Regions from separate parts of the Citrobacter sp. CRE-46 genome, predicted to be linked through region 3. Evidence: predicted binding sites of a transcription regulator. Region 3 holds the regulator's gene; each other region holds the start of a gene.
What was found. The regulator Fur, encoded in region 3, represses iron uptake genes when iron is present. The targets are predictions, from matches to a motif close to ATAATAATGAGAACNACTATCAA.
Positions count from the first base shown of each region.

Region 1 (7,399 bases), 710 kb from region 3:
GGAACGAGCGTTAATAAACAGCGAGGCGAGCTTGCGCACATTCTCCATTTTTTCCGTGGCCTGCGCGCTCAGCGTATGGATACCACGGTGAACCGCCGCATAGCCGTGACGGTAAAACTCGGCTTCGGCATCGATCACCTGATTAGGCTTTTGCGCGCTGGCGGCGCTGTCCAGATACGCCAGCGGTAAACCGTTCACTTCACGCGTCAGGACCGGAAAATCAGCCCGCACTTTTTCAATGGGAAATGTCATGCTACGCCTCCCGGCAGGCGGTGAGCGATCCGCGCCAGTACCAGTTGTTTAAGCGTTTCATCGCGCAGGGCTTCCGTCAGCTCAGCGGCAAACGCATAGAGAATCATCTGTTGAGCATCTTGCTGACCGATCCCGCGCGAACGCAGATAGAACATCTGCTCGTCGTCAATCCGCCCTACCGTCGCCCCGTGACTGCATTTCACGTCGTCGGCATAAATTTCGAGCTGAGGCTTGGTGTCCACTTCCGCCAGTTTTCCGAGCAGTAAATTGTTATTGGTCATCTGACCGTCGGTTTTAATGGCGTGTTGGGCGACGTTGATCAGGCCATTGAACACCGCCCGCCCCTTATCGCTGACAATCGTTTTATGCAACTGGCGGCTGTTGCAATAGCCCTTGTTGTGCGCAAGCCAGGTCCGGGTGTCACAAACTTCGTTTTTCACCGGCATCGCCAGGCTGTTAAGGCGCAGCGTGGTATTTTCGCCGTTGAGCTGGGTACTGGTGTTATGGCGTAACACGGCATCACCCAGCAAGAAACTTTGGCTGACTGCCGAGGCATCTGCACTCAACTGAATATCATTATGGGCAAAGTGGTGGCTGAGCGAATTCTCAAACGCCAGTTTAATGTGGTGCAAATGTGCATTGGCCGCGACGTTCATCGTTAAGCGCGCCCCGGTAAAATGGCGAAGCTCGCTGAGACTGACATAATGCTCAATAACGGTGGCTTCTGCGCCTTCCGCCAGTTCCAGATGGTGACGATAGTGCGCCGTATTCACCGCATCGCCCGTCGCTCCCTGGGTAATGTGTAGCAGCAGCAGCGGTTTCGCTGGTCGCTGGTTACGCTTGACCAAAATGTGCGTTACGCTGCGGGACAGGCTTTCGGTCAGATGCAGAAATACTTCCGGCTGGATAGCCGCAGGCAGCATCTGACGCTCATCATTAACGGTAATATCAAATCCGCTACCTTCCACGCTGTCGCTGAGCGTTGGACAAAATTTGCCATCGACAAACACCAATCGTACCGCATCAATCGCTGGTGCCAGCGCCTCAAACTGGGCTGGCGTTAGCGCGGTGATATTGCTGACGAACCGGCTGTTGGTTAATCCTTCCAGCGGCGTGTATTTCCAGTCCTCATGCTTACGCGTTGGCAGCCCCAGACGCAGCATCTGTTGCAGATGCTGTTGCGCATAGTGCGAACGGGTCTCCCCTTGGGTCTCAAACAGATGGTGCCACTGTTGCAGCACGTTACTGCTGTTCGCTAAGCCAGCCATATCCTTGCTCCTCCAGTTGTTTGACCAGCGTGAAATCGCCGGACTTCACAATTCGCCCCTGGTAGAGAACGTGAACATAATCGGGTTTGATATAGTCCAGGATGCGCTGATAGTGAGTGACGATAATGAATGAGCGTTTCCCGTCGCGCAGCGAGTTCACACCATCGGCGACGATTTTCAGCGCATCGATATCCAGCCCGGAGTCTGACTCATCGAGAATGCACAACTGAGGCTCCAGCACCGCCATTTGCAGAATGTCATTCCGCTTTTTCTCACCGCCAGAGAAACCGACGTTTACCGAACGCGTCAGTAAGTCTTCCGGCATCTTCAGCAGCGCGATTTTTTCTTCCATCAGATCCTGGAAGTCGAACCTGTCCAGCGACTCCTCCCCACGATAACTGCGCACCGCATTCAGCGCCGTTTGCAGGAAAAACTGATTACTGACGCCGGGAATTTCTACCGGATACTGAAATGCCATAAAGATCCCTTCACCGGCCCGGTCTTCCGGCGACAGTTCCAGTAAATCCTTACCGTTAAATTCAACCGTCCCGCCAGTGACTTCGTAGTCTTCACGACCGGCGAGCGTGGCGGACAGCGTACTTTTCCCGGAACCGTTCGGCCCCATAATGGCATGGACTTCTCCGGGACGAATCTCAAGGCTGAGCCCACGCAGAATCGCCTTATCTTCAACACTGACCTGTAAATCTTTAATGCTTAACATGTGCTTTCCTTAAATTTTAACCGACGCTGTGTTCAAGACTTATGGCGAGAAGTTTTTGCGCTTCCACCGCAAATTCCAGCGGCAGTTCAGAGAACACGTCTTTACAGAAACCGTTGACGATCATCGAAATGGCATCCTCTTCGCTGATGCCGCGTTGCAGACAGTAAAACAGCTGGTCTTCACCGATGCGTGACGTCGTGGCTTCGTGCTCAAGCTGGGCGCTGTTGTTTCGACACTCGACATACGGGAAGGTATGCGCCCCGCAGTCCGCCCCGATCAACATGGAGTCGCATTGGGTATAGTTACGCGCGTTGGTGGCGGTCGGCATGATTTTTACCAGGCCGCGATAGCTGTTCTGACTCTGACCGGCGGAGATCCCTTTCGAGATGATGGTCGATTTGGTGTTCTTGCCAATGTGGATCATCTTGGTGCCGGTATCGGCCTGCTGGTGACCGCTGGTCAGCGCGACGGAGTAGAATTCACCGATAGAGTTATCGCCACGCAGAATGCAGCTTGGGTATTTCCAGGTAATGGCCGAGCCGGTTTCCGACTGCGTCCACGACATTTTGCTGTTTTCGCCTTCGCACAGCGCGCGCTTGGTGACGAAGTTCAAAATGCCGCCGGTATTACCATCACCGGGGAACCAGTTTTGCACCGTCGAGTATTTCACTTCAGCATCTTTATGGATGATAACTTCCACCACCGCCGCATGTAGCTGGTAGCTGTCGCGTACCGGAGCTGAACAACCTTCGATATAACTGACGTAGCTGCCCTCATCCGCAATCAGAATAGTGCGTTCAAACTGCCCGGTCTTTTCGGCATTAATCCGGAAGTAGGTCGAGAGTTCCATGGGACAACGCACGCCTTTCGGCACATAGATAAAGGTGCCATCAGATGCCACTGCGGCATTCAGCGCGGCGAAGAAATTATCATTACCCGGAACGACGGTTCCAAGATACTGTTTCACCAGCTCGGGATGGTCATGAATCGCCTCACCGAACGAACAGAAAATAATGCCCTGCTCTGCCAGCTTGTCGCGATAGGTTGTCGCCACCGACACCGAGTCGAAAATAGCATCAACCGCCACCTCTTTTCCTTCACGAACCGGCACCCCTAGCTGTGCAAAGGCGTCTTCTACCTCTTTGCTTAAAAAGGCATTCGCCCCTGTTTGCTGAACAGCCCCCGGTTCAGAAGCACAGGTTTCATCACAATTGCCGCAGGACGGCGCAGAGTAATAGCTGTAATCCTGATAATTCAGCTTGTCGTAGTGCGCTTTGAGCCAGTGCGGCTCTTCCATGGTGAGCCATGCGTTAAAGGCATTCAGGCGAAACTCCAGCATCCAGTCGGGTTCATTACGTTTTGCCGAAATCGCGCGCACAACGTCTTCATTGATCCCTTTTGCCAGCTCATCGGTTTGCAGTTGGGTGAAGAAGCCCTCTTTATAATTGAGGTGCCCGCCAGCCCAGGTGTTGACATCATCAGTTGCTTCAGTATTACGAGACATAGTACCGCCTATACCCCAAAACTTTCGCCACAGCCGCATTCGTTCTGGGCTTTCGGGTTATGAAATTTAAATAACTGATTTAATCCTTCGCGTACGAAATCGACTTCCGTCCCGTCGATAAACGGCATCGCCTGTAACGGCACATAAAGTCTGGCGCCATCCGATTCATACAGCAGATCCTCTTTTTCCGGCTCACGGACGGTGTCCAGCACGTAGCCGAATCCCGCGCATCCGGTTTGTTTCACACCTAAACGCACGCCCAACATACCGGGTTGTTTTGCCACCAGTTCGCGGATGTGCGCCGCAGCTGCCGGCGTTAACGTCAAACCACGCCATGCGAAATCGTCCGGGTTAAATGTTCCTGAATGCAATTCCATAGGGTTACCTCGAGTCATTAGCTTTCAAGCTATAACATCATGTTAGTGATAATGATTATCACTTCAACCCCTCAACAGCAGGGGCATTCGGGTTAATCGCCATTTTTGGCTACTTTTAATAAGCATAGACCCTGCAGCGCGGGTTATCAGAGATGGATTATTTTCTTCAATGCATTGATTAATAATGGATTATGAAAATCCAATCGTTCAGGCAGGTTAAACGCCAAAAGATGTATAGGTAATACCTATTTAAGGGATTGGTTTTGAAAATTTAATGAAATCCTGCGATTATGATATAGTCAGTAATCTTAGTTTTTATCGTGATAGACAAATGCGGATTATTTAACGCGCCCAAATATCGCCTCCTGCGTCCCCAAAATTTTCGCCAAACTCTCCGCCATTGATTCTTAAAAAAGATATTATGCGAGTCGCTTACCAGATTTATACCCCATCATTTACAAGCCAGTCGAACAGGTACACACTTGACCGTTATTGCACAAATTACGATGAGATCCATTAATTATGTTGAATCCTGAATATTGTCATACGCTTTAATTATCAATTTAATAATTAATATTAACAACATATATATTGGTTAATTAAATTTCACCATAAAATACAATTTCGAATTAAGTGTCGGAGTAATGTTATCTTATGATTCATTATGTTATTAAGGGAAATGTATGTCATGGAACAAACACGATGCGGTCTCGTATGCGCGAAGTCATGCGCATCAAAAAAGCCAAGGTTATTGCGCTCGGGCAGTAGCTGCAGCAATTCGTGCTGATGGCGTCAAGATCGAGAGTGCTAACGCCAACAATTTTTCAAGATCACTGGAAAAAGCAGGATTCAGCAAATCATACGGCACCCCAATAGAGGGTGATATAGCGGTTATTGATGCTTTACCAGGCCCAAACCAGTATGGGCACGCCTGTATTTACGATGGGTCCGGGACCTGGTACTCCGATTTCGTACAGCGTAGTTTATACCCTGGGCCGCAGTACAGAGAAATCCAGCCCGCTGTTACCATATACAGGCACAAGTAATATGAAAAAATTACTGCTTTTTCTGCTCATGGCATCATCTGCAATGGCAAAAACCAACGACCCTGTTAATCAGGCTATTGTATTTAACAACTGGTACGTGAATCAAATTAACAATAATAATTTTCCGATTACCGACGGTAAGGATATTGATAAATACGTTACTGCATCAACGATGCAGAAACTAAGGCGAACACAAGATCCAAATTATGATGATGAGGTTTTTTATGATGCTGATTTTTTTTTAAAGGCTCAAGACATAGGCGAAGATTGGCCAGGCAATGTAAGCGCCATTGCGGGTGATACGGATCCGGTTTGCGTGAATGTTTACGTAGCGTTTGGAAAAGAACAAAAACATATTGTCATTGATTGCATGGTCAAAGAGAGCGGATTCTGGAAAGTGCAATCTGTCACCAGCCTCCAATTCATACGCAACCTGGAACGGCACTGAGGTCGGAGATATGACAGGAGTTCTGTGTCATGGCACGTTCGCGAATACTCCTGCCATATCGCCGGAAAGAAAAAGGTCTGCGCGAACTTCTACGCCATCCCTCTCACCATAATGCGAATGTGGCAATATTTGACGCATATAAAAAACACATGGCGCGGTTGTTCGCATTACTGATTCCTGGACGCCATTCCCAAGGGCAGATTTTGCTAACGTGGACGAATTTTAGCTCTGATGCTAATACTATCAATCTCTCTTAAACACTCCACGAATGCTGGTTACCCCCAGCATTCGCGCATACGGAGGTATTCAGGTGTATGCCTGACGGTGGGCCTCCGTCCCATTTTTTCTGTTTTGTACGTGACCCATTGATAACAAAAAACCCTTAAGTCTGCTTGCTGGCAGGCTTAAGGGTTCCGGCCCCATCCGGCGCTTATCTCCGGCACTCGTAATGGCTTAGCTCTTGAAGGGGCATAAGAATAATCTCACTCCCGGATAAGTTTTGTTTAACACAAATTGCGGTTTGATTGTTTTTTGAGCGCAGTCAATGACATAATTCGCGCGTTGTTTCACTAATTGCGTCTAACAACAAGCGTAACCCCGCAGGCTGATGCTCACGAGAAAGATACAACCCGTATATTGGCAGGCGTTTAGGCTGTAGCTCTGGCAGTAACCGAACTAACTTTCCCTGCGCCAACCCTTCTCGCGCTTCCGGCTCCGGTACCAGCGCAATGCCCATACCCGCCAGCGCCGACTCACAGAGCAGCGAAGAGATCCCGGCGCTCAAATTCCCTTTGATCGCAACAGAAACCATCTGCCCTTGTACATCGACAAAGTGCCAGGATTTTCCGGCAAAACCGCTGTAATAGAGGCAGTTATGCTGCGTAAGATCGTCGAGAGTTTCAGGAGTGCCATGTTGATGCAGATAATCGACAGACGCACACAGCACGGATTCACAGTCCCCCAATCGACGGGCGATGGTCCCAGGCTCGGGGGTATCCGTAATGCGGATCGCCACATCGATGCGTTCCCCGACCAGACTTACCGGTTGATTATTAATCTCAACCTCAATGCGCAGTTGCGGATACCGCGCCAGAAAAGTGGGCAGCACCGGAGCAAGAATATGCATCGCGGTATAGTGCGCGCAAGCAACACGTAGCGTACCGGAAGGTATTTGCGCGGCACTGGCGGCAGCAATATCCAGCGAAAGTTGCGCCAGAGAACGCGTTTTCACTAACGCTTCTTCTCCGGCTGGCGTGATCGTCAGGCGACGCGACGACCGATGGATAAGCCTTGCCCCCGCCCATTTTTCCATTTCGTCGAGGTAACGACTAACCATCGGTCTGGAAAGCCCCAGCGCTCGCGCGGCGGCGCTTAAGCTGCCCAAATCACAGATATGGTTGAATACCGTTGCCGCCATTACTCTGTCCATTGCATCCCATCCGATCGTTTTAAGAAACTCAGCATACCCTGATACAGGAATACTAACAGATGCAAATATCCTTAAAATACGCGAACTATCAAAAGACAATTTCCTGCACAAGGTTACCTGGTATGAATGTTAAAACTCTGGCTCTGCTGTTACCCCTGTTCTCCTCTTCACTCTTTGCCGCCCCGCTCCAGCTGGACGTCTACAACCCGCAGGATAAGGCTATTTTCCCGGTCTCCTCGACGCTGGTTTCAGGACCGAAAGAGGCGATTTTGTTTGATGCGCAGTTCAGCACCAAAGATGGCGAACAACTGGTACAGATGATTCGCGCCAGCGGTAAGACGCTGAAAGCCATCG
Region 1 covers NZ_CM184341.1:2,929,649-2,937,047, forward strand. Annotated here, with positions in the region: gene sufS (cysteine desulfurase SufS) at 1-252, opposite strand, end outside; gene sufD (Fe-S cluster assembly protein SufD) at 249-1,520, opposite strand; gene sufC (Fe-S cluster assembly ATPase SufC) at 1,495-2,241, opposite strand; gene sufB (Fe-S cluster assembly protein SufB) at 2,258-3,745, opposite strand; gene sufA (Fe-S cluster assembly scaffold SufA) at 3,754-4,122, opposite strand; gene AC534G_RS14270 (CHAP domain-containing protein) at 4,806-5,168, shown strand; gene AC534G_RS14275 (DUF3828 domain-containing protein) at 5,170-5,616, shown strand; gene AC534G_RS14280 (LysR family transcriptional regulator) at 6,158-7,045, opposite strand; gene AC534G_RS14285 (Vmh family MBL fold metallo-hydrolase) at 7,168-7,399, shown strand, end outside.
Region 1: a site for Fur is predicted at 4,162-4,184, ahead of sufA (Fe-S cluster assembly scaffold SufA). Genes of this name have one in related genera too.

Region 2 (7,399 bases), 2.4 Mb from region 3:
GAACGCCAGGAAGCGCCCGGCCAGCAGCGCCATCAGGCCGTGTTGGTCAAACATGCAGGTGGCGCGCTGATGATATTTTTCAGGTAATTGCGCCAGCCAGCCTTTTACCGTTCGTGTGTTGCCCAGCCAGCGTCCCTGAATGTAACTGAGCCAGCAGCCCAGGCTGGCGGCGGCGGTCAGAATAGCTATGGTAGGTAAAAAACTCATCACGTCCTGGGCGATCAGCGCCCCAGCCAGCAATAACAGGCTGTCTCCGGGTAAAAAGGAGGCGGGCAGCAGGCCATTTTCTAAAAACAGTGTGGCGAACATGACGAAGTACACCACGCTCACAACGTGTGGATCCGCCAGCGCGGCAAAGTCGTGTTGCCAGAGCGCGGAGACAATATCTTGAATAACTACCATGGACTTTCCTGTGGAACAGCGTTTATGTGTGGATTGTACTCCTGAATTGTCCGGGATGCCTTGATCCCGGACGCAACAATTGCAGACTTTTCCACCAGAAGTGTCTGCATATATGTCCATCTATGGCAATGTTACTCGATTCGGGCAAATCCTGCGGCTAAATCGGCAATCAGATCGTCAACATTCTCTAAACCGATATGCAAACGGATAAGCGTTCCGCTGAAGTCCACCTCGCCTTGCGGACGGATTGCCGCAATGTGCTCCGGCTGGTTGGCGAGAATCAGCGACTCAAAACCGCCCCAGGAGTAGGCCATGCTGAACAGGCTGAAGTGATCCAGATACGCGGCTAACTCTTCATTATTTAGCTTCTTATTCAATACAAAGGAGAATAGCCCGCTACTGCCGGTAAAATCACGTTTCCAGAATTCATGGCCTTTACTGCCGGGCAGCGCCGGGTGATTAACGCGGGCGACCTGTGGGTGGTTGGACAGCCACTCGGCGACCTTTAAGCTGCTTTCATGATGCTGGCGTAAGCGTACGCTCAGCGTGCGTAATCCACGGCTGGTCATATAGGCGGTATCGGCGTCGAGCATTTGTCCCATCAGATAGGCATTTTCGCGCAGTTGATCCCAGCAACGGGCATTGGATACCGCTGTGCCGACCATGCCGTCGGAATGACCAATCAGGTATTTCGTACCCGCCTGAATCGAGATATCGATACCGAAATCCAGCGCCTTGAACAGCACGCCGGCAGCCCAGGTGTTATCAATTATGATGACTGCATCAGGCGCAACGCTTCTGACGGCGGCTACAATTGCCGGCACATCATGTACCTCCATGGTGACGGAGCCGGGTGATTCCAGAAAGACAACTTTGGTGTTCGGCTGAATGTGCTTCACAATATCGGCACCCACCAGCGGATCAAACCAGCCCGTTGAGACGCCTAGTTTGCCGAGAATTTTGGTGCAGAAGTCCTGGCTGGGTTCATAGGCGGTATTGGTCATCAACACATGATCGCCTTGTTCCACAAAGGCAAGGATGGTGTTGGCAACGGCTGCCGCGCCGCAAGGGAACAACGCGCAGCCCGCGCCGCCTTCCAGTTCGCACATGGCTTCCTGCAGCGAAAAATGCGTCAGGGTTCCACGACGTCCGTAGAAAAGCGCACCGTTAGCACGGTTGCGCGTGGCCTGCTTTTTTGCCTCAACGCTGTCAAACACCAGCGAAGAAGCGCGCTGGATCACGCTATTTACCGAGCCCAGCGTGTACTTTTTACTCCGTCCTGCGTGCACGAGTTTGGTTTCAAGTTGTTTATCTGCCATGGTGTATTACCTGTTTTTATACGTCTGGATGTCTAAACTACCATGAATCAAAGATGACGCATCCTGCAGAAAGGTCATACAGTAGAAAATAATCTCAAAATGCTTCTGGTGACTTTTTTACTGCGTAAGCGCAAGGAAAAGAAACCAAAGGTGCGGCAATATGTAAATAGTAATGAGAACGACTATCAATTCGACGTTGTTTTGATATGATTACGCTTAGATTTTGTGATTTGCGTCCTGGAGATACAGAGTGGGTAATAATTTGATGCAGACGGACCTTTCCGTCTGGGGTATGTATCAGCACGCCGATATCGTGGTTAAGTGCGTGATGATTGGGCTGATTTTAGCGTCAGTGGTCACCTGGGCTATCTTCTTTAGTAAGAGCCTTGAGTTCTTTACTCAGAAACGCCGTCTTAAGCGTGAACAGCAACTGCTGGCGGATGCCCGCTCTTTAGACCAGGCAAACGAGATTGCCGCAGGATTCGATGCTAAAAGCCTTGGCGCACAGTTGATTTATGAAGCGCAGAACGAGCTGGAACTGTCGGAAGGCAGTGACGACAACGAAGGTATTAAAGAGCGCACCGGTTTCCGTCTGGAGCGTCGTGTGGCGGCAGTAGGTCGTCATATGGGGCGCGGTAACGGATACCTGGCCACCATCGGGGCTATCTCGCCTTTCGTGGGTTTATTCGGTACGGTATGGGGCATCATGAACAGCTTCATCGGGATCGCACAAACCCAAACCACCAACCTGGCCGTTGTTGCGCCGGGCATTGCAGAAGCGCTGTTAGCGACCGCTATTGGTCTGGTTGCGGCGATTCCTGCGGTCGTCATCTACAATATTTTCGCACGTCAGATTGGCAGCTATAAAGCGATGCTGGGCGATGTCGCGGCGCAGGTGCTGTTGCTGCAAAGCCGCGATCTGGACCTGAACGCCAGCGCCTCCGCGCATCCGGTACGCGCTGCGCAGAAATTACGTGTAGGGTAATGTTCCATGGCAATGAGCTTTAATGAAAACCTGGACGATAACGGTGAAATGCATGAAATCAACGTGACGCCGTTTATCGACGTTATGTTGGTTTTATTGATCATCTTTATGGTGGCCGCGCCGCTGGCAACAGTTGATGTGAAGGTGAATCTCCCTGCCTCCACCAGTACGCCGCAGCCGCGTCCCGAAAAACCGGTTTATCTGTCAGTCAAAGCCGATAAGAGTATGTTTATCGGCAACAATCAGGTGACGGATGAAACCATGATTAGCGAGCTCAATATGCTGACAGAAGGGAAGAAAGACACCACAATTTTCTTCCGCGCGGATAAGACCGTCGATTATGAAACCATGATGAAGGTAATGGACTCGCTGCATCAGGCGGGTTTCCTGAAGATTGGTCTGGTCGGTGAAGAGACCGTGAAAGCGAAGTAACTTTCTCGCCGGGTAGTGGTTTCACCTACCCGGCCTGCTTATCCTGATTCCACGCCCCACAAACCTGTTCTTATCTCTTTTCATCCAACGCGACCGTGGTTATTCTGGTCGGTTCGTAGCTGCCTTCGGACAGCTTGCGCGTCAGGCGTAAGGTGGCCGTTTCTCGCGCGAGTATATGCTGGTAGGTGCTCTCCAGCCGGGCCATGATTTTATCCCGCAGTTCGGGTTGTTGGGCTATGATGGCCTCAATCGCGGCGCCATAGATCTCTTCTTTCGCCTGTAGCGCATAAATTTCACGGCGATTTTGCCATTTCATCCGCACCAGCGCGGCGGGTATAGAAACCATTTCCTGGGCAACGCTTTCCAGTGTTGCGTTTTTATTGGCAATCAGGATGGCTAAATTCTGCTTTAAGACAAACTCATCACTTTTATGGTCATCTAAAGCCAAATAAACATTATTATCCTCAACATCTTTCATTTTATTTCTCTTCCAGAGAATAAAAAATAGGTTCGCTGGATTCGCGGGTAATTAAATTAAGCCAAATTTTATTGCCTTGCTCATTAATGATGGCTGTTTTTTCGGTCAAAATTTTACTTAATTCTTGTGCATTAATGTCGCCTTCTGCTTGCAATGAATTGAGCAAGCGCGTGAATGACTCAATCTTTGCCGCGCAAAACAAACGCTCTTTTAAATGACGGTCGCACTCTTCAAACAACATATTGCGCGCCTGGCCGGTCGCTGTAGCGCTGATCAAAATATCTGCTTCATAATCGCTTAATGTTCTCTTTCCCTGAGTCAAATTTTCACTGTTTTCTGTGGGGAAGGTATTAGTCGATGTTTGAGATAAATGATAATGCGCGGGAACAAGATGCTCGGGAAGCATGTTGAAATATCCTTTGATGCCAATACTGTATTGTTTTTAATATGTCAGGCTGCGTTGACAATAGCATGGCGTAATTTTAAAATCAAAAAAAATGGAGCCAGTATATGAACAGTATATTTTATTCTGTTATTACCCTGCTATTGCTTACCTGCGGGGTGCTTTTGTTGATGCGCAGCGCAAATAAAAACCGCTATGCAGAAAATGGTAACGCTGGACACCAGCCGGAAATCTTGAGTAAAGAAGAGGGTGAAGATCATTTTTCTGTATTGATGAATTCGATTACCCCGGTATGGTATTGGCGGGTTAATCACGAATATATCGATTTTATCCACTCGACGATCAAACGGATGACGATGGCGGAGCTGAATGAGACGCCTGGCTTATTTGATGCGCAGCGGCGCTGTAGCGACCTTAACTCTGCGGTGTATAAATATTACGACAATATAAAAAAACGCTGTCTCAGCGGGGAGAAGGTCCCGCATGCCGATCTGGATGTGCTCAACTTACGTCAGTGCTTCAGGGAGTTCAGCCTGGAGGCTTACCCTGCGCTCGTCGCGCTGGTGTGGCCGGAATACCAGCGTCCACAGCTCAAAGCAGAAGAAGTATAAGGTCATGGCGCGTTACCATGGCCGGGTAGATCTACATGGCTACCCGGCACGGAGTGACGAACGGCTATTTGTCAGATGAGGCTTGCCACAGGTTCAGCTCGCCATCAGCGACGTGTTTATCGATCTGCGCCAGTTCTTCGGCGCTGAACGTCAGATTAGCCAATGCCTGAACGTTTTCTTCCAGTTGCTCCGGTCGGCTGGCGCCAATTAATACCGAAGTGACCCGGTTGTCTTTTAGCAGCCAGCTTAAAGCCATTTGCGCCATCGACTGTCCGCGCTGTTGCGCCATCTCATTGAGCAAACGCAGGCTGCTAAGGTTTTCTTCCGTCAGCATATTTTCTGTTAGCCCACGGACTTTTTTCCCTTCACGCTGCATACGTGAACCTTCCGGGATGCCGTTGAGGTATTTCCCTGTCAGCAGTCCCTGGGCCAGCGGCGTAAAGGCAATGCAGCCCATGCCGTTAGCTTCCAGCGTATCCAGCAAGCCACTGCTGTCTACCCAGCGATTAAGCAGGTTGTAAGAGGGTTGGTGGATAAGAAGTGGAATTTTCCATTCCCGCAGCAGTTCGGCCATCTTTTGCGTTCGTTCCGGGGAATAGGATGAGATGCCGACATACAGCGCTTTACCGCTTTGCACCGCATGGGCCAGCGCTGAGGCGGTCTCTTCCATTGGCGTATTTTCGTCCACGCGGTGCGAGTAGAAGATATCGACATAGTCGAGACCCATGCGTTGCAGGCTCTGGTCGAGGCTGGCAAGCAGGTATTTACGCGAACCGCCAGAACCGTACGGCCCTGGCCACATGTCGTAGCCTGCCTTGGTGGAGATGATCAACTCATCTCGGTATTGTGCAAAATCCTCGCGCAGTAAACGGCCAAAATTCTCTTCTGCGCTGCCTGGAGGCGGCCCATAGTTATTGGCCAAATCAAAATGGGTGATGCCTAAATCAAAGGCTTTACGCAGCAGGGCGCGCTGTGATTCCAGCGCCTGAACGTGCCCAAAACTGTGCCACAAACCCAGCGACAGCGCGGGTAAGCGTAAACCGCTGCGTCCACAGTAGCGATAGAGCATCTGCTCGTAACGTTCAGGATTGGCAAACCAGGCCATGAGATCTCCTTAGTGCAGGTGAATTTCGAAACAGCGTTTCTATTCTAGCGGGTTCTCGGTGAATATTCCGTTCACAGGTCACACTGGGATGAAAAACTGGGCAGAATTCGTTACGCGAGTTATTGAAGGAGACCCGCGTGTGAAGGCTATATATCTCCCTGCGTTAATCACGGCTTTCATAATGATCTGACCTCTCATTATGATAATACTGACTCTGATTTATCCTGGGAGCGCACTCTTGCAGGGTTTAATAAATATTTACGATAAAAAACAAAGCATTATTAACTAATTTAGGTGAGTTATCTGAATAATAATGCTAGCTAATTTCATTAGCATTCATGTTGATATCATCTGGAGAGATATGGCCTGGACTTAAGAAAGTAAAAAAATAAAGAACGCATTATATCTTCTCTACCGCCTGCCGATAACAAGGATAAGTATCGCCTGATGGCGAATTCCTCATCAACGGCAAGGAAATTATTATGGGTTTGCTGAAAAACTTCACTATTCGTATTGTCATGTTGGCAATACTGGGACTTTTTTGCCTGCTGTGGTCGGGCGTGGGTTTATTCAGTCTTCATTCTTTATCAAAAATATCAGAAGGGAATGATATTGACCGTCATCTCGTCCATCAGATGACTGTTCTCAGCCAGGGTAACGATCAGTATTTTCGTTTTGTGACGCGGTTAAGTCGCGCAATGGATGTCAAAATGAGCGGCGGAACGCCGGATTTTGCGCCAGCGCAACAGTCCCTGGACAATATGAGTAAAAAACTCCAGGAGATGAAAACATTGTCTCCCGGCCCCATGGATCCTGAAGTCGCCGCGGCGGTGCTGACCAAGTGGCAGGCGCTGCTGGATAACGGCGTTATCCCACAAATGCAACTGGCTCAGCAGGGCACGCTCACGGCCTTTGCGGAGCATGCCAGCACCGTTACGCCAGCCTTGAGCCGTGAATTTGGCGCCAGTGCTGAGCGTTTTAACACCACTGCGGGTGAAAGGCTCGATACCACCCGCGTTATGGTCGATGGCAAAACGTCTATCATCCGGACGCTAATTATCACCGCCGTAATCCTCGGCATTGCGCTCCTGTTCTTTACCGACCGCTACCTCGTCGCCATGATGGTGAAACCTCTGGGACGTATTCGCCAACAATTTCAACAAATTGCGCAGGGCGATCTCAGCCATTCTATTGAAGATTTTGGTCGTAACTGCGTGGGCCAACTGGTGCCATTACTGTGCGCGATGCAGGACAGCCTGCGCGAAGCCGTGAGTACCATTCGTTCTGGTAGTGACAATATCTGGCGAGGAGCGACGGAAATTTCCACCGGTAATAACGACCTCTCCTCACGTACTGAAGAGCAGGCTGCGGCGCTGGAAGAGACCGCAGCTAGCATGGAGCAGTTGACCGCAACGGTAAAACTGAACGCCGAAAATGCGCGTGAGGCCAGCCAACTGGCCGATACGGCGACAGAAACGGCAGGTAAAGGCAGCTCGTTGGTTTCAGAAGTAGTTGAGACCATGGACGGCATTGCCGCCAGTTCTAAACAGATCGCGGAAATTACCTCTGTGATTAACAGCATTGCTTTCCAGACCAATATTCTGGCGCTTAACGCGGCGGTTGAAGCGGCCAGAGCGGGCGAGCAGGGGCGCGGTTTTGCCGTG
Region 2 covers NZ_CM184341.1:780,912-788,310, forward strand. Annotated here, with positions in the region: gene yghB (DedA family general envelope maintenance protein YghB) at 1-402, opposite strand, end outside; gene metC (cystathionine beta-lyase) at 534-1,721, opposite strand; gene exbB (tol-pal system-associated acyl-CoA thioesterase) at 1,972-2,706, shown strand; gene exbD (TonB system transport protein ExbD) at 2,713-3,138, shown strand; gene AC534G_RS03810 (cytoplasmic protein) at 3,209-3,616, opposite strand; gene AC534G_RS03815 (hypothetical protein) at 3,618-4,022, opposite strand; gene AC534G_RS03820 (ESA_00282 family adhesion-associated protein) at 4,127-4,630, shown strand; gene AC534G_RS03825 (aldo/keto reductase) at 4,695-5,735, opposite strand; gene AC534G_RS03830 (methyl-accepting chemotaxis protein) at 6,218-7,399, shown strand, end outside.
Region 2: a site for Fur is predicted at 1,888-1,910, ahead of exbB (tol-pal system-associated acyl-CoA thioesterase). Genes of this name have one in related genera too.

Region 3 (7,399 bases):
GGATAACCTGGGGATCCTGGCACGCTCCCTGGTGGTCGATCACGATATCATCCAGGTTGATATGCGAAATCATGGCCTCTCGCCCCGCTCGCCTGAGATGAATTATGCGGCCATGGCGCAAGACCTGGTGGATACGCTGGACGATCAACAGATCGAAAAAGCGATCTTTATTGGTCACTCGATGGGGGGAAAAGCCGTCATGGCGTTAACCGCGTTAGCCCCTGATCGTATCGATCGGCTGGTGGCTATTGATATTGCGCCGGTTGACTATCAGGTACGCCGTCACGATGAGATTTTTGCGGCAATCAATGCCGTAACCGAGGCACAAGCGTCCTCGCGCCAGCAGGCAGCAAGCGTCATGCGCCAGCATCTGCAAGAGGAGGGTGTTATTCAGTTTCTGCTGAAATCCTTTGTTGACGGCGAGTGGCGCTTTAACGTTCCCGTATTATGGGATCAATATCCCAATATCGTCGGTTGGCAAACCCTCCCGGCATGGGAGCACCCGGCATTGTTTATTCCAGGCGGTAACTCCCCTTATGTCACCGAAGCGTATCGCGAGCAACTGCTGGCACAATTCCCGCAGGCTCGGGCGCACGTTATCGCAGGCGCGGGGCATTGGGTACATGCGGAAAAACCTGAAGCAGTGCTGCGGGCCATCCGTCGTTATCTGAACGAACCGGCTAACTGATTAAAAACTCAGCGTCCGTGCGCGATTACGCGCGTGGGCGTTGGCGTGCCTCTCCTGCTGATGTATTATGGCGCGCTATCCATCCGGGCGGACGCCTGGCTGATTGTTTCCCCGAAGTCACCAAGATCATGGCCAAAGAACAAACGGACCGTACGACATTAGATCTGTTCGCGCAGGAGCGTCGCCCGGGACGACCCAAAACTAATCCGCTCTCGCGTGATGAACAGTTACGTATAAATAAACGTAATCAGCTTAAACGTGACAAAGTTCGCGGGCTTAAGCGTGTCGAACTGAAACTGAACGCTGATGCCGTTGACGCGTTAAACGAGCTGGCCGAGGCGCGCAACATGAGTCGCAGTGAACTCATCGAAGAGATGCTGATGACCCAACTCACCGCATTGCGCGGTCAGGCATAGTCTGAATTTCTGCTCTAAATCATAAATCGTGTAGCACAGAGTGCAGTCCCGCGTGTTTGCTGTTTCCGCATGCCTGACTGTTCTGCTATGATTGCCCTTATCCGTGGGCAATGCGCCACCACCATTTCAATAAGTTTCAAGAGGTTATTTTACTCATGGCAATCACTGGCATCTTTTTCGGCAGCGACACCGGTAATACCGAAAACATCGCAAAAATGATTCAAAAACAGCTTGGTAAAGACGTTGCCGATGTACATGACATTGCAAAAAGCAGCAAAGAAGACCTGGAAGGGTATGACATTCTGCTGCTCGGCATTCCAACCTGGTACTACGGTGAAGCGCAGTGTGACTGGGACGATTTCTTCCCTACCCTCGAAGACATTGATTTTAACGGCAAACTGGTTGCATTGTTCGGCTGCGGCGACCAGGAAGATTACGCAGAATATTTCTGCGATGCGTTAGGCACAATTCGCGACATCATTGAGCCACGCGGTGCCACCATCGTCGGTCACTGGCCAACGGCGGGTTATCACTTTGAAGCGTCCAAAGGCCTGGCTGACGACGACCACTTTGTCGGTCTGGCTATCGATGAAGATCGCCAGCCGGAGCTGACCGCTGAACGTGTAGAAAAATGGGTTAAGCAGATCTCAGAAGAACTGCACCTCGACGAAATCATCAATGCCTGATTTCGCGCGGCGTAGATCTTCATCTGCGCCGCATCAATAGATAAAACCAATCAAAATAATTGCTACAAATTTGTAACTTTTTCGTCTGACCCTGTACAATGGCTGGATGCCAATCGGGTGTTGCACAGTGTGTTTGTCGGCGATACCACGTTTTGATTAACAATATATGCCAGAGACTTGCTGTTTTCATTTAACCATGGCAGTTCTATAATGATACGCAATTTCTCAAGTGCAATTTCTGTCACTTCTGTTAATGAAGTGAATCGTTTAGCTACAGGACAGATTCCGCATGACTGACAACAATACCGCATTAAAGAAGGCTGGCCTGAAAGTAACGCTTCCTCGTTTAAAAATTCTGGAAGTTCTTCAGGAACCGGATAACCATCACGTCAGTGCGGAAGACTTATACAAACGCCTGATCGATATGGGTGAAGAAATTGGTCTGGCGACCGTGTATCGTGTGCTGAACCAGTTTGATGATGCCGGTATCGTGACCCGCCACAATTTTGAAGGTGGTAAATCCGTCTTCGAACTGACTCAACAGCATCACCACGATCACCTCATTTGCCTCGACTGCGGCAAAGTGGTCGAGTTCAGCGATGATTCCATTGAAGCGCGTCAGCGTGAGATTGCGGCTAAACATGGTATTCGCTTAACCAACCATAGCCTCTATCTTTATGGCCACTGCGCCGAAGGCGATTGCCGCGAAGATGAGCATGCGCACGACGGCAAATAATGTGACGCTTTCTGAAAAGCCAACCATCCGGTTGGCTTTTTTTATGGGCCAAATTTGACCATCCCCCTCTTCCTTCTACGTCAATGTTGCTTTAATGTAAAAATCAATTGCCATTCGGAGAGTTGAAATGGAACTTCGTCAACTACGCTATTTTGTGCGTGTTGTAGAAACCGGCAGCATGGGTAGCGCGGCGCTCGATCTCAATATCGGTGTTTCGGCACTCAGTCAGCAAATGACGCGCCTGGAAAGCGAACTTGCTATTCGTCTGCTTCAACGCACCTCGCGCGGTGTGACGCCCACCAGCGCCGGACTGGCTTTTTACTCCCAGGCGCAGCTGGCGCTCCGGCATGCAGACGATGCAATCCTCGCCGCGCGTGAGGCCCGACTTTCCGGACACGTCAGCGTCGGTATGGCCCCCAGTACCGCTTCCGTTCTCGGCATGCCATTTATTCACGCCATGCGGGAAAGCTATGCTGATGTTCGCCTGCATGTGGTGGAAAGTCTCTCTGGCAACCTGGAACGAATGATTAATACCCGCCAGATTGATCTGGCTGTCGTGTTTCAAAAAGAAAAGATCCTGCGCTGGAGCGCCAGACCGATTCTTGAAGAACGGCTGTTTTTGATTGGGACCCATGCCCTATTGGCTGATATTGTCGACGACAATATTGCTCCAGCCCAGTTGGCAAATATTCCATTGATCATGCCAAGCCCGGGACACGGTCTGCGCGGCAGGCTGGATGCCATCTGCCAGGAACACGCGCTAAATATTGAGATCGCTACTGAAATTGATGGTCTGGCGTTACTGATGCGCGCCGTACGCAGTGGCATTGGCGCCACTCTTCAGCCCGGTGCGGCGATCTCCCATCTCGATAAAGAAACTCTAAGAGTGATCGGCGTCTATAATCCGATACTTAGCCGCCCTAACTTTCTGGTCAGCCTCTCTGACGATGAACTTACCCCGGCAGGCCTTGCCGCCCGTGTGGTGCTGACGAAAGTGATGCATCAACTGGTGGAAGCAGGAAGCTGGCCTGGCGCTACTCTTTACAATAACTAAAGTACCGTTTAGCACCACATCATAGCGCCCGCACAAGCTGTACGTATACATTTCAATTACAAATTTAACAAATAGTTAAATGGTAATGGAGTATACGATGGTTGATGTTCTGGTGATTGGTGGTGGTAATGCCGCGTTATGTGCTGCCTTGACCGCCCGGGAGCAAGGAGCTTCGGTACTCCTGCTCGAAGCGGCCCCCCGGGAATGGCGCGGAGGAAACTCCCAACACACGCGTAATTTACGTTGTATGCATGATGCGCCGCAGGATGTGCTGGTGGACAGCTATCCTGAAGAAGAATTCTGGCAAGATCTGTGGCGCGTCACGGAAGGGAATACCAACGAAGCGCTGGCGCGTCTGGTGATCCGTACCTCTTCACAATGCCGCGACTGGATGCGCCAGCACGGCGTTAACTTTCAGCCTCCTCTCTCTGGCGCTTTACACGTGGCGCGAACCAACGCCTTTTTTATGGGCGGTGGAAAGGCCCTTGTGAATGCCTATTATCGCAGCGCAGAAAAGCTGGGAGTGCAGATCCGCTATAACACCCCGGTTCAGGCGCTTGAACTGCGTAATGGCGAGTTCGTGGCGGCGCTGGCAGGCGAAGAGCGCATCACCGCTAAATCCTGCGTACTTGCCGCTGGCGGTTTTGAGTCTAACCGCGAATGGCTACGAGAAGCATGGGGAGAGAACGAGCGCGGCGAATGGCCAGCGGATAACTTCCTGATTCGCGGCACGCGCTTTAACCAGGGCGTACTGCTCAAATTTATGATGGATGCCGGAGCCGACATTATCGGCGATCCCTCCCAGTCACACTGCGTGGCCATTGATGCCAGAGCGCCATTATATGACGGCGGGATTTGCACCCGCGTGGACTGCGTCTCGCTCGGTATAGTGGTGAACCGGGACGCTGAGCGCTTTTATGATGAAGGTGAAGATTTCTGGCCCAAACGCTACGCCATCTGGGGACGTCTGGTCGCTCAACAGCCAGGGCAGATTGGCTACTCCATCATCGACAGTAAAGCTATTGGCCACTTTATGCCGCCGGTCTTTCCCGGCGCGCAGGCCAATACGTTGGCAGAGCTGGCTCTTCAGTTAGGACTGGATGCCGAACGTTTTACCCACACCGTGACGCAATACAACAACGCCTGCCAGCCAGGTCAGTTCAACCACACCGTTCTGGATAACTGCGCCACCAAAGATTTGCTACCCGCGAAAACGCACTGGGCGCGACCACTGGACCAGCCGCCATTCTACGGCTATGCCCTGCGGCCAGGGATCACCTTCACTTATCTTGGGTTAAAAGTGAACGAACACGCCGCTGTGCATTTTGCCGGGCTTCCAAGCCGTAACCTGTTCGTCGCCGGAGAGATGATGGCGGGCAACGTGTTGGGCAAGGGCTACACCGCAGGCGTGGGGATGTCGATCGGCACAACCTTTGGCCGCATTGCCGGAAAAGAAGCCGCGCTGGCCGCACGTAAGGAGACACGTCATGAAGCAGCTTGAGAAACTGATCATCGAAGCGCAAATTATCACCGAACCGGAAGCTGAAGTTGAACGTGTGATGCAGGTGTGCAATGCCTGTCGCTATTGTGAAGGCTTTTGCGCCGTATTCCCGGCGATGACGCAACGTCTGGAATTCGGTAAAGCGGATATCAACTATCTGGCGAACTTGTGCCATAACTGCGGCGCTTGCCTGCACGCGTGTCAGTATGCCCCGCCTCATGAATTTGCCATCAACGTACCGAAGGCGATGGCGGAGGTCCGGCTCGAAACCTATCAGCATTATGCGCAACCCGCCGCCTTTGGCGCGCTTTATCGTCGCGCGGGCGTAACCGTGACGCTGGCGCTGGTTTTCGGTCTGATCCTGTTTTTACTCCTCGCTATAGGTTTGAAAGGTTCACTATTCCATCCTCCGCTGGCCGGGGATTTCTATCAAATTTTCCCGCATAACCTGCTGGCCTGGATGTTTGGTTCGGTCTTTATTCTGGCGATCGGTTTGCTGATGGCGGGCGTGATCCGCTTCTGGCGCGAGATCTCTCCGGGTATGCCGCGTTCCGCCGAGATTGCTGAAGCCTCACACGATGCGCTGACGCTGAAATATCTCGATGGTGGCCACGGCAAAGGTTGTAACGAAGCGGATGATGCTTTCACCCTGATGCGCCGCCGTTTCCACCACTTTACCTTCTACGGTTTTATGCTCTGCTTTGCCGCCACCGTGGTGGCTACAGGCTATCACTACTTTGCAGGCATAGAAGCGCCCTACCCGTTCTTCAGCGTTCCGGTGATGCTGGGCACGCTGGGCGGCATTGGTCTGGTTGTCGGCCCGGCTGGCTTGCTATGGCTGAATCTTAAACGCTCACCGCTACATGGCGACGCACGGCAAAAACCGATGGATCGCGGTTTTATTTTGCTGCTGCTGCTGACCAGTCTGACCGGTCTGGCGCTGCTGGCGGGAAGAGACACCTCATGGATGGCTATTTTACTGGCCATTCATCTCGGCGTGGTCATGGCGCTTTTTCTGACCATTCCTTACGGAAAATTTGCCCACGGATTTTACCGCTGCGCAGCCTTACTCAAGTGGGCGATTGAGAAACGGCGCGGCAAACAAGCGGGGGTCACAGGCGACTAACCCGCAAACTCTTACCTCTATAAATATTATGATAAGACAGTGGAGCAAACCCAATGACACAACAACCATCGCGCGCCGGAACTTTCGGCGCAATACTGCGGGTAACCAGCGGTAATTTTCTCGAACAGTTCGACTTTTTTCTGTTCGGGTTTTACGCCACCTATATCGCAAAGACGTTCTTCCCCGCGGAGAGTGAATTTGCCGGGCTCATGTTGACCTTTGCGGTTTTCGGTTCGGGTTTTTTAATGCGGCCCGTTGGCGCAATCGTGCTGGGTGCTTACATCGACAGAATTGGTCGCCGTAAAGGACTGATGGTGACGCTGGCGATCATGGGCTGCGGTACCCTGCTGATTGCCTTGGTTCCCGGTTATCAAAGCATTGGCCTGCTGGCCCCTGTGCTGGTATTAGTCGGTCGATTATTGCAAGGCTTCTCTGCGGGCGTAGAGCTGGGAGGCGTTTCGGTTTATCTTTCTGAAATCGCCACGCCTGGCAATAAAGGTTTCTACACCAGTTGGCAGTCCGCCAGCCAACAGGTCGCCATTGTGGTGGCGGCGCTGATTGGCTACGCTCTGAATGCCACACTGGGGCACGATGAGATCTCTGAATGGGGCTGGCGCATTCCGTTCTTTATTGGTTGTATGATTATTCCGTTGATCTTCGTCCTGCGCCGTTCGCTTCAGGAAACAGACGCATTTTTACAACGTACGCACCGTCCCGACACCAGGGAAATTTTCACCACTATCATCAAAAACTGGCGTCTGATCGCTGCGGGTACGCTGCTGGTAGCGATGACCACCACGACGTTTTACTTTATTACCGTCTACACCCCAACCTACGGCAGGGCCGTACTCCACCTAAGCGCACGCGATAGCCTGGTAGTCACCATGCTGGTCGGTATTTCTAACTTTATTTGGCTGCCGATTGGCGGGGCGATATCTGACCGAATTGGTCGTCGTCCGGTATTGATGGGGATTACCGTACTGGCACTGCTTACCACCTGGCCGGTAATGCACTGGCTCACCGCCGCGCCAGACTTCATGCGCATGACGCTGGTCCTGCTTTGGTTCTCGTTCTTTTTTGGCATGTACAACGGGGCAATGGTCGCGGCACTCACCGAGGTGATGCCTGTCTATGTCCGTACGGTGGGCTTTTCACTGGCATTCAGTCTTGCCACGGCGATTTTTGGCGGCCT
Region 3 covers NZ_CM184341.1:3,636,706-3,644,104, forward strand. Annotated here, with positions in the region: gene ybfF (esterase) at 1-688, shown strand, start outside; gene ybfE (LexA regulated protein) at 817-1,104, shown strand; gene fldA (flavodoxin FldA) at 1,260-1,790, shown strand; gene fur (ferric iron uptake transcriptional regulator) at 2,080-2,526, shown strand; gene tcuR (tricarballylate utilization LysR family transcriptional regulator TcuR) at 2,654-3,580, shown strand; gene tcuA (FAD-dependent tricarballylate dehydrogenase TcuA) at 3,678-5,081, shown strand; gene tcuB (tricarballylate utilization 4Fe-4S protein TcuB) at 5,068-6,207, shown strand; gene AC534G_RS17930 (MFS transporter) at 6,261-7,399, shown strand, end outside.